DNA from 2 places in the Actimicrobium sp. CCI2.3 genome. Region 2 is predicted to be linked to the other one. Evidence: predicted binding sites of a transcription regulator. Region 2 holds the regulator's gene; the other holds the start of a gene.

What was found. Region 2 encodes LexA, which represses DNA repair genes until DNA is damaged. Its sites were predicted from a motif close to ACTGTATNNNNATACAGT; they were not measured.
Region 1: QN370_RS00645 (translesion error-prone DNA polymerase V autoproteolytic subunit) is a predicted target of LexA. The motif match lies at 2,283-2,300, and genes of this name have one in related genera.

Annotation. Positions count from the first base shown of each region.
Region 1 is NZ_JASJWR010000001.1:150,099-155,145, reverse strand. It holds gene QN370_RS00655 (DUF885 domain-containing protein) at 1-311, opposite strand, end outside; gene QN370_RS00650 (Y-family DNA polymerase) at 480-1,787, opposite strand; gene QN370_RS00645 (translesion error-prone DNA polymerase V autoproteolytic subunit) at 1,790-2,263, opposite strand; gene QN370_RS00640 (response regulator transcription factor) at 2,645-3,343, opposite strand; gene QN370_RS00635 (ATP-binding protein) at 3,350-4,843, opposite strand; gene nhaA (Na+/H+ antiporter NhaA) at 4,846-5,047, opposite strand, start outside.
Region 2 is NZ_JASJWR010000003.1:164,089-169,135, reverse strand. It holds gene QN370_RS03160 (replicative DNA helicase) at 1-559, opposite strand, end outside; gene rplI (50S ribosomal protein L9) at 691-1,143, opposite strand; gene rpsR (30S ribosomal protein S18) at 1,181-1,471, opposite strand; gene priB (primosomal replication protein N) at 1,458-1,778, opposite strand; gene rpsF (30S ribosomal protein S6) at 1,794-2,162, opposite strand; gene lexA (transcriptional repressor LexA) at 2,383-3,045, shown strand; gene QN370_RS03130 (glycosyltransferase family 39 protein) at 3,176-4,690, opposite strand.

The DNA.
Region 1 (5,047 bases), on a different contig from region 2:
ATCGCGTGCAGCGTCTTCTGAAACTCATGCAGTTCGGCAAAGTGGCGCGCCCTCATGACAGGATCGATACCGATGCCCAGCTGATCGTCAAAACGGTTATCGCCGCTTCCGGTTGCGCCAAGCGGGTCGAAGCGTGCCTGCGCCAGATAGTACCGGGTGGCGAGACGATCGACCTGCAGGTCGGAGCGGGATGCCGTAGCCACCGCGCCGCTAACAGGTGCAACGGGTGCAGCCATCAGGTCTGCCTGCGTCACGGACACCAGCGCGGCGAGCACGACGACACACAGCAAGCGTCGGGAAAATAATGACATCGGGGAGGCAATTTTAGACACGGATACTTTCATCTTGGAATCAGAGTTGATGGCAAGATTACACTGCTTTCATCAACAACCTCGTCGAAAACTAGTCGGGCTTCCGAGTGATCGACAATTTGCGCTGACCGCCGCACGCTTGCCGGCCGAACCGATAACCCTGGACACCTAATTTGCCCTCGCTACCGGAATTTCGCCCCAGCATGTCGTGTAGTTCGGCGTCTTGCGCTCGCGCTTCATGGCCCAGTCGTTCCGGATACCGGACGCCGCCACCGTGACCGCGCCCTTGCCGAATCGCTGGTTCAGCCCGTCCAGCGTACGCATCATCGCTTCGGATTTCTCGCCATCGCCGAAGGTCGTAAATAGCGATTGCTGCTGCACGGACGCACTGGAAATCCCCTGCAAGATGACCCCTGCCTTCTTGTAATAGAAGCCAGGCCGATAAATCTGCTCCAGGCCAAACAGCGCCGCGCGGATCAGCAACCGGGTGTCGCACGATGCATTCGGCAGCGGCACGACGACCTCGTTGCTGTATTGCCGGTCAGATGCCTTGAAGCGATTTGTCTGCACGAAGACCTGGATCGCTTCACATACGGAACCCTGATGACGTAACTTTTCGGCGGCGCGCGTCATGTAAGTCGCGACGGACTCACCGAGTTCATCGATGGTCAGCACCGGCTGGCCGAACGAGCGCGAGGCGATGATCTGTTTTTTGGCCGGTACCACCTCTTCGAGCGCAAGGCAGGAAATCCCGTTGAGTTCATTGACAGTCCGTTCGACCACGACGCCGAAGCGCGATCGCACCCACGCCGGCGACGCGTCCCGCAACCGTGCCACCGTATCGATGCCGGCGCTCTGCAACTGCTCGGACAGACGCCTGCCGACACCCCAGACCTCGCCAACCTCGATCGTCGACAAAATCGCATCGCGGTCTTGGGGCGTCATCGAGGTCAGGTCACAGACGCTATCGAAGACCGGTCTTTTTTTGGCAATGTGGTTCGCCAGTTTCGCCAGCGTCTTGCTGTGACCGATGCCTACGCACACCGGCACCCCGACCCACTGCTTGACCCGCTGGCGTATTGATTGCCCCATGGCGGCAGGCGATTCCCACAAACCGTTCAAGCCATTGAGGCCGAGGAAGGATTCATCAATGCTGTAGACCTCAACGTCGGGACTGTAATCGCGCAGCACGGTCATGATCCGGTTGCTCATGTCGCCGTACAGTGCGTAGTTGCTACTCAGGGCAATGATGCCGTGCTGCTTCGCCAGGTCTTTCAGCTTGAACCACGGCTCGCCCATGGCAACCTTCAACGCCTTCGACTCCGCCGATCTTGCCACCACGCAGCCATCGTTATTGGACAGGATGACGACCGGCTTGCCTTCCAGCGACGGGTTGAACACCCGCTCGCAGCTGACGTAGCAGTTGTTGACATCCACCAGGGCAAAGAGCGTCGTTGTTGCGGACTTGGTCTCCATGGTCAGACATCAAACCGGCAGACCACACCGACCACCACGCCCCAGATTTCCAGTGTCTCGCCGTCGCCAAACTGGATCGGGGCGTAGCGTGGATTTTCTGCGCGCAGTTCGATGACGCCGGCGCGCTTGTGCAGTCGCTTGATCGTGTAATCTGCATTCACGACTGCGAGCACGATGTTGCGATGCTTGGGAGCGACCGACCGGTCAACCACGACCATGTCGCCATCGAAAATGCGGGCACCCGTCATGCTGTCACCTTGCACACGGAAATAGAAAGTGGCCGTCTTGTTGCGCACCAGATAGGTATTGAGGTCCAGTCCTTTCTCAAGGTACTCCTCTGCAGGAGACGGAAATCCTGCGGAAATGCGTTGTCCGTAAAACGGGCGCAGGCACACAGGTGCCAGTTCGCTGGCCGGAACGAGGCTCAACGGCAGCACCGTTGCGCGGGAAGCATCAAAGAGAGGAAGAATGGGCATCGGGTGTTTCCGTCAATATACTGTTTATGCATACAGTATAAGCGGGTGGCAAATGCGTTGTGTGTTTTGTTTCTTGGAATCAGCAGGGGACGATCAATGGTTGGCGGGTCCCAATGCGCTGTAGCACCCGACCTGATCTAGCGGATGCGTTGGCACGAGCCGTTGCTGATGCGCTTACCCTGCACACACTAAAACTTATGCCCGTAATCTGTGAACAACATTGTGCATAACCCTGTTGAACACCTCCGCAGACCAGTACTGGCATGGCATTACAGCAGTGCCTTTTATTTATGCAGCGACCGCTGCGGCGTGCGCTTCGCCGTTGATTGCCTCAACCTTGCCGATTTGGGTGACAGCTTGCCTGGAAACCATCGGGAAAATTCAGAGACCGCCACTATGCTGAAAAAAGGGGCTATCCGCACTGACCAGCCCGTACCTTAGCGCCAGCAACGCCAGTCCGACGACGTCACGTACCCCTAACCGCTCCATGATTTGCGCACGGTGTGCAGCGACGGTTTTTTCGCTCAGGTCCAGCTCGAAGGCAATTTCCTTGGTGCTCTTGCGACCGGCAATCATCGTCAGTATCTGCAATTGCCGGCCGGTCAGTGATTGCAACGGGTTCGGTGCGGCCACCGGGGCACGGATGAAGCGGTCGATCATCTTCGTCGACACTGCCGGACTGAGGTAAGTTTCATGCCGCCGGATCGCCTGCAACGCGATGTCGAGTTCGGCCGGCGCGGCCTCCTTGAGCAGATACGCCGACGCACCCAGCCTGAGCGCCTCGGTCACTAATTCTTCTGACGCATGCATGCTGAGAATGACGATGGCCACCTGCGGGTACTGCTGACGCAGCTGGCGCACCAGATCGAGTCCGTTGTGGTTGCCCATCGTGAGATCAGTGACGACAATATCAGGCTCGCGTTGCGCCACCCAGGCCAGCGCCTCGACCGGATCGGAGGCCTCGGCAATGACGATAAAGTCGTTCAGCTGATCAATCAAACTGCGGATGCCAGCTCGCACCAGCACATGATCATCGACCAGCAAAATAGTGGCCTTGTTGCTGGTACCGGGATTATTCATGGCTGCTCACTCGTGTTTGTCTAGCGCCAGCGTGGCGATGATGCGGGTACCCTGACCGGGTGCCGACTCCACCGACAGACTACCACCGAGTAGCGCGATCCTTTCCTTCATGCCCGGCAAACCGCTGCGACTGCCATCGGCCAGCACCCGGCTCGCCAGCGTCGAGCGATCGAAGCCTTTGCCGTTGTCGCGAATGATCAATTCCAGCTCGTAACCCGACTCGCCCCCATTGACTTCCACCACCACGCGACTTGCCATGGCATGCCTGAGTACATTGGTCACGCACTCCTGGACGATGCGGTAAATCGTGATCTCGACCGCAGGAGCCAACACGACAGGTAACCCTGCGTACTCGAAGATGCAGGTTGTCACGGTACTGGAAAACTGGCGTTGCAGTAATTGGCCAATGGCCGATTCAAGGCCGAGATAATCGAGCACGGGCGGGCGCAACGAGACCGAGATCACCCGGATTTGGGCAATCAGTGCATTGACGTCAGCATCGATGCTGGTCCACAAGGCACGTGGCTCCGGTGCGACCAGCAAGCGGTTGAGCTGATGCAGGTTGAGCTTGAGCAAGGCCAGCCGCTGGCCCAGTTCATCGTGCAATTCGCGCGCCAGGTTGATGCGCTCCTGCTCCTGCGCCTGAATCAGTTGAATCGACAGTTTTTCGAGCGTGGCATTGAGGTCGAGAATCTTGCGTGCAGAGCGCTGCCGTTCCGTGATGTCGAGATGCATCACGATGGCACCGACTCGATCGACTTCGCCCAGCGGCGCAACACTGAGCAGAAACCAGTTCGGTCCGGCCGGCGTATCGCAGGCATACTCGATCGAAAACGTCTGCCGGCTACCGTCGAGTATGGCGCGGATACCGTCAGCTACCTGTCGGCTTTCGACCGCTTCGGGGCCGGTAGAGGCATCGCAAATTGCCAGATAATTGCTGCCGATACCAGCATCGTGCGACGCGGCCATGCCATTGATACCGGCATGGCGACGCCAGGTTTGATTGACCGAAATCAGCACGCCCTGCATGTCGAGCAGCGCAATGTTGGCCGGTGCCGCATCGAGGATGGCGGCCTGCAGCGCCATGCTGGTAAATTTCAGCGGCGACGCGACGCTCAGTCGCAGCAGGTTGCGCACACGCAGGCACAGTTCGTCGCCATCCAGTGGCAACGCCAGCACCTCATCGGCACCGGCGGCCAGACCGGCAAGGCGTGCCTCGCGCTCGCTGGAACTTGCCAGCAGGATGACAGGAATCCCGGCGCTGCCAGGGTCGGCTTGCAGCCACGCCAGCAAGCCAAGACCATCCTGTTCGGCTCCGGCGAGGTCAATCACAACCAGACCGGGCAGCTGCTGGCGCATCGCGTCCAGTGCAGCAGCACAATGGTCGGCCGACTGCAACCGATAGCCATGCGGCGCGAGCACGCCAACGAGCAAGGCACGGTGACGGGTGTCGGCACCAACCAGCAGGACAGTCGCTTTGCCGTCCGTCTGGTCCGGCATGCTCAGGCGTTCCGGCTACCGGCCCGCACTACGATGGCACCGGCCACGCCAGCGAAGATCGAGCCAATCAGCACGCCGATCTTGACTTCATCGATCAGCATGGCCGAATCGGCAAACGCCAGCGAGCCGATGAACAGACTCATCGTGAAGCCGATCCCGCACAGCAGCGCCACGCCATACAGTTGCGTCCAGTTGCTGTTCTTT
Region 2 (5,047 bases):
TCTGCTTGACTTCCTTGCCTTGCGGATTGAACGCCTGGCCGGAAATCTCATCGGCCACGGTGATCAGCTTGCGCAGCACACCACGGTCACGCACGATCTCGGCATAACGCCGAATGTTGGCAGCCGATGGCGTGTTCTGCGCCAGCGCATTCAGATAAGACAGGCCACCGACTTCTTCTGCCTTGCCGGTGCCGGTGAGCGACTCGAACACCGTAATCACGTCGGCTGGTCGGGACCCGTTGATCAGCTTGACGATGTGCTGAAAGATCAGACGGTGGTCATACCGATAGAAATCGTCCTGATGAATAAAGTCGGCAATCCTGTCCCAGGCCGCGTTGTCGAGCAACAAACCGCCCAAAACGGACTGCTCGGCTTCGATTGAATGCGGGGGGACACGTAGCGCGTCGAGCTGGATATCCGGGCGCGAACCGGAACGAAAATCAGAGCGAGATTCAGAGCGAGATTCAGAGCGAGATTCAGAGCGAGATTCAGGGCGAGATTCACCACGGGATTCAGGCCCTGAATCAGGGCGGGCGTCGGAGCGTTCACGTTTGTTCATGACCCGGATTATACCTGCTGGGCAAGCCGGACCCGGGCTGCATTCTTGCAATATTACGGCGACAACGATTCTGACAGGCATAAAAAAAGCCGGACGAATCCGGCTTCTCTGCAAGGCACTGCACTCAAGAATTAAGCGTGCTGACCCAGTACGGAAACAATTACTTCAACCAGCACATCGGTGTGCAAGGCGACCAGGATCGGATGATCACCAGTTGTCTTCAATGGGCCTGTTGACAGGCGCACTTGCGATTTCTCGACAGCGAAACCTTGCTTGGTCAGTGCATCGGCGATGTCTGCATTGGTTACCGAACCAAACAGACGACCATCGACACCCGACTTTTGCGAGATCTGAACGGTCATGCCGGCCAGTTTCTCACCATGGGCTTGGGCTTCGACCAATTTCTCGGCAGCGATTTTTTCCAGTTCTGCACGCTTGACTTCAAATTCAGCGACAGCGCTGGTGGTCGCACGACGCGCCATGCGTTGCGGGATCAGGAAGTTACGGGCATAACCATCCTTGACCTTGACGACTTCGCCAAGATTGCCAAGGTTGACGACTTTTTCTAACAAAATGATTTGCATATTTTTCTCCGAATTGGGTAATTGACGTTTGCGTCAGTTACGCGTGATGCAGGTCGGTGTACGGCAACAGCGCGAGGAAACGTGCGCGCTTGATTGCGGTATCGACTTGACGTTGATAGTGAGCGCGGGTACCGGTCAGGCGTGCTGGCATGATCTTGCCGTTTTCCTGAACGAAATCCTTGAGCGTATCGACGTCTTTGTAGTCGACCTGTTCCACGTGTGCAGCGGTGAAGCGGCAGAATTTCTTACGCTTGAACAATGGGTTCTGTTGTTTGCGTTTTTCTTTAAGCTTGAGCTTGTTCTTGTCGAATTTTTTACCGAATGCCATTTGAGGCTCCTGTATCTGAGGTTGGTTCGAAATCAATGATGTGAAACACGAGACTTTTACTGTTGCGGTTCTTGCGCGCCAGGAAACCGGTGAAGTGGAACAACGCACCCAATGGGGCTTGATCAAACCGGCCTGAAATTTCGCCTGCTGCAATGGCGGAAATCTCGAACTCGACTTGTCGTTCTACCCTGGCTTCGGTTTGCTTCGAGGCGTGCTGCAATTTCGCGGACACGATCGGGATGCCTGCCGGTGTGTAGCGCATCAATTCACGCTCGGCGATACTGGCAACAAACTGAAGCTGATTCACTCTTCCTGGTAACAATTACGCTGCAGGTGCCTCGGAACGATGGCTTTTGGCCGCATCTTCCTTTTGTACTGCCTTCATCATTGGCGAAGGAGCGGTTTCGGCTTTCTTCAGCTTGACGGTCAGGTGACGCAGGACTGCATCATTGAATTTGAAACCGGTTTCGATTTCGACCAGGGTCTCGTTGTCGCATTCGATGTTCATGCAAACATAGTGTGCTTTGGCGAGCTTCTGGATCAGGTAAGCCATCTGACGACGACCCCAATCTTCAACGCGGTGAACAACGCCACTGTGGGCTGCAACGACAGCCTTGTAGCGCTCGATCATGGCGGGCACTTGCTCGCTCTGATCCGGATGGACGATAAATACTATTTCATAATGACGCATGCAATCTCCTGTTGGACGGATTGAAAATAACGCCCACCCCGGCGTCAAGACGAGTGTGGGAAGAGGAAAGTCGGCAAGGATACCCGCAAAGCTGACAAAACTCAATGATTACGCCCGTTTGCCCGGAAATGGTTGATGCCAACCCTGTAATGACTTGCATTTGACCGCTCACTGTATAAAACTACAGCCTGTTTATCCACACAGCGACGCTGTCATCATCATGATCAAACTTACCGCGCGGCAGGAACAGATCCTGAACCTGATCCGTGACGCCATCACCAATACCGGATTTCCTCCGACACGCGCAGAAATCGCCAGGGAACTTGGCTTTCGCTCGGTCAATGCTGCCGAAGAACATTTGCAAGCACTGGCACGAAAAGGCGCGATTGAAATTTCACCGGGCACATCGCGTGGCATCAGGCTGATCAAGTCAGCCGTCGAACTGGCCACCGAGCGACATAACCATCAACTTGTGCTGCCGCACCCTGCGTTGATGCAACTGAGTTTGCCGTTAGTCGGACGGGTTGCGGCAGGGTCACCTATCCTGGCGCTGGAACATGTCGAAGCAACCTATCAGGTCGACCCCTCCCTGTTTACTGCCAAGCCTGATTACCTGCTGAAGGTCCGCGGCATGTCGATGCGCGATGCCGGCATCATCGACGGGGACCTGATTGCCGTCAAAAAATCCGACAGTGCCCGCAACGGGCAGATTGTCGTGGCACGCCTTGGCGACGATGTCACGGTCAAGCGCTATCACAAGACCGGTGAAATGATCGAACTGCTGCCGGAGAATCCCGACTTCGCAGCTATCCGCATTGACCCTGAACGGGATGATTTTTCACTGGAAGGATTGGCGGTCGGATTGCTGCGCAGCTGGAACTGAATCAGGATTGAGCACGGCTTCTTGCATTGACCGGAGCATCTGCATCGCGGGTAACGCGTCGAGATCGGCAAGCACCGCCCAGTGCAAGAAGGACTGGAGATCGCTCCCTCACAAATGCACGTTGACGCTATCAGCGCGCTTCCAATGCCAGCTTCTTGTCGAACTTGATGCTGGCGATGTCCGGCATGGGAGCGTCCACGCGGTTACGGAACAACCAGAAACGCTGCCACTCATCTCCAGGCCGTGCACCGTCCCAGACGGGCTCCCAGACAGACAAGTCAACTTCTCCGGGGCCGCTTGCGACAAAACCTTGCATCAAGAGCGCACGGCATTTAGTCGCAGGGAACAGTTCACGCCGGATCGTAATGCGATGGGCCACATAGTTCAGCATTGCACGCTCGCTTTCCCCCATGCCGATACTGGTAACGCAATCGACCGAGGACGGCCACGGAATTGCCGAGAACACGCGCTGATAGCTTTTTGCATAGTCCAGCCACGGCATCCACAGCGTTGTCAGTAAAGCCCACGTCAGCGTCATCCCTGTAAACCAAGTGGTCAGCCCATAGGCCGGATACCGTCGAAACCAACGACACGCACACCAGGCAACACAGGTTAGCGTCAGCGCCATCAAAAAAATCGGCAGATCAAACGTCGGAATGAAGTCGGACGGCAAGACGCGCAGCAGCCTCGGCCAGGCAGGGGTTGCGTCGGTTGCCATCATGATGGCCCATCCCAGCCAGATTACTGCGGCCAGCAGCCCGAATAACCATTGACTGATTTTCGTCCACGCCCAGTCTGCCAGCTGTGGAATATGCGAAACCGCTGGTGCTGCCAGTATCGCTAGCGGAACCAGTAGCGGCAAGGCGTACACGGCACGGACTGACTCGGAAAAAGACAGTACCAGCAACATCACCAGGGTGGAGATCAGTCCATATTGCATTGCCGGATGAGTCAATGCCACGAATCGCTGACGCCATAGCGCAAACAATGCCAGTGGCAATGCAGGAAACGTGAACCACGGTAACGTTTGCAGCCAGAATCCTTTCGGATGCTCCGTGCCTGAACGCACGCCCGAGAAACCAAAGTAACGGCCAAAGTTGTTTTCCCAGAACCAGACCATGAACAGGCCAGGCGAGCGGTCGTGCAGAAGAAACGGCCAAATGGACAACATGGGTAAGGCGACAAAAAAGGCAACGACGAGGCCGCGCGCATACCGCCCGTTGCGCCACTCGTTAAAACACACTGGCAACATCAGTGTAGTCATGCCGATGACTGCCGGTCCAAGTATGCCTTTGGACAAAAAAGTGACACCAACGCCTAGGCCTAGCAACACCCCTCCCGTCTTCGGCAGCGACAGAATGCGTGACAAACCCCAGGCCGACAGGGCAAAACCGGTCAGCAGTGGCACGTCCGGCATCATCATGTGCGTTTGCGTCAAAGTGCCCAGACAGCCGAGCAACAGCAGCGGCGCATAACGTCCCGCGCCTTTGCCCCACCATGCATGCGTTGCAGACCCGATAGCGAACGCACTGATCGTCATGAATAAACCAGACGCCATGCGCGCGGCATCAGGTTGATCCATCCAGCCCCCGAGCAGATAGACGCACACCGCCGCCACCCAGTAGTACAGAGGAGGTTTTTCCATGAAGGGCTCACCCGCAATAGTAGGGATCAGCCAATTACCTGTCTCCAGGATCGTGTGAATCACTCCGAAAACATAAGCCTCATCCGCTTTCCATGGGTCGTGACCGGTCAAACCCAAAAAAATGAACACCATCACGACCAATACGTAAGGCAACAAATTGTTCATCTGCAGGCTTGTCACCAATGACCGTGCACTAGACGTCGTGAACGAAGTCGGGATGAAGGCCGTCGGCACAGGTCGAAGAAATAATGAAAAGGGCATCGTAACCTTAACGGTGACGGAATTATGTTGTTACTACATGGGAAGTAGGCCGGACTCTACCAATTTTGCACCATCCCATCCACACAATTCGTTGCT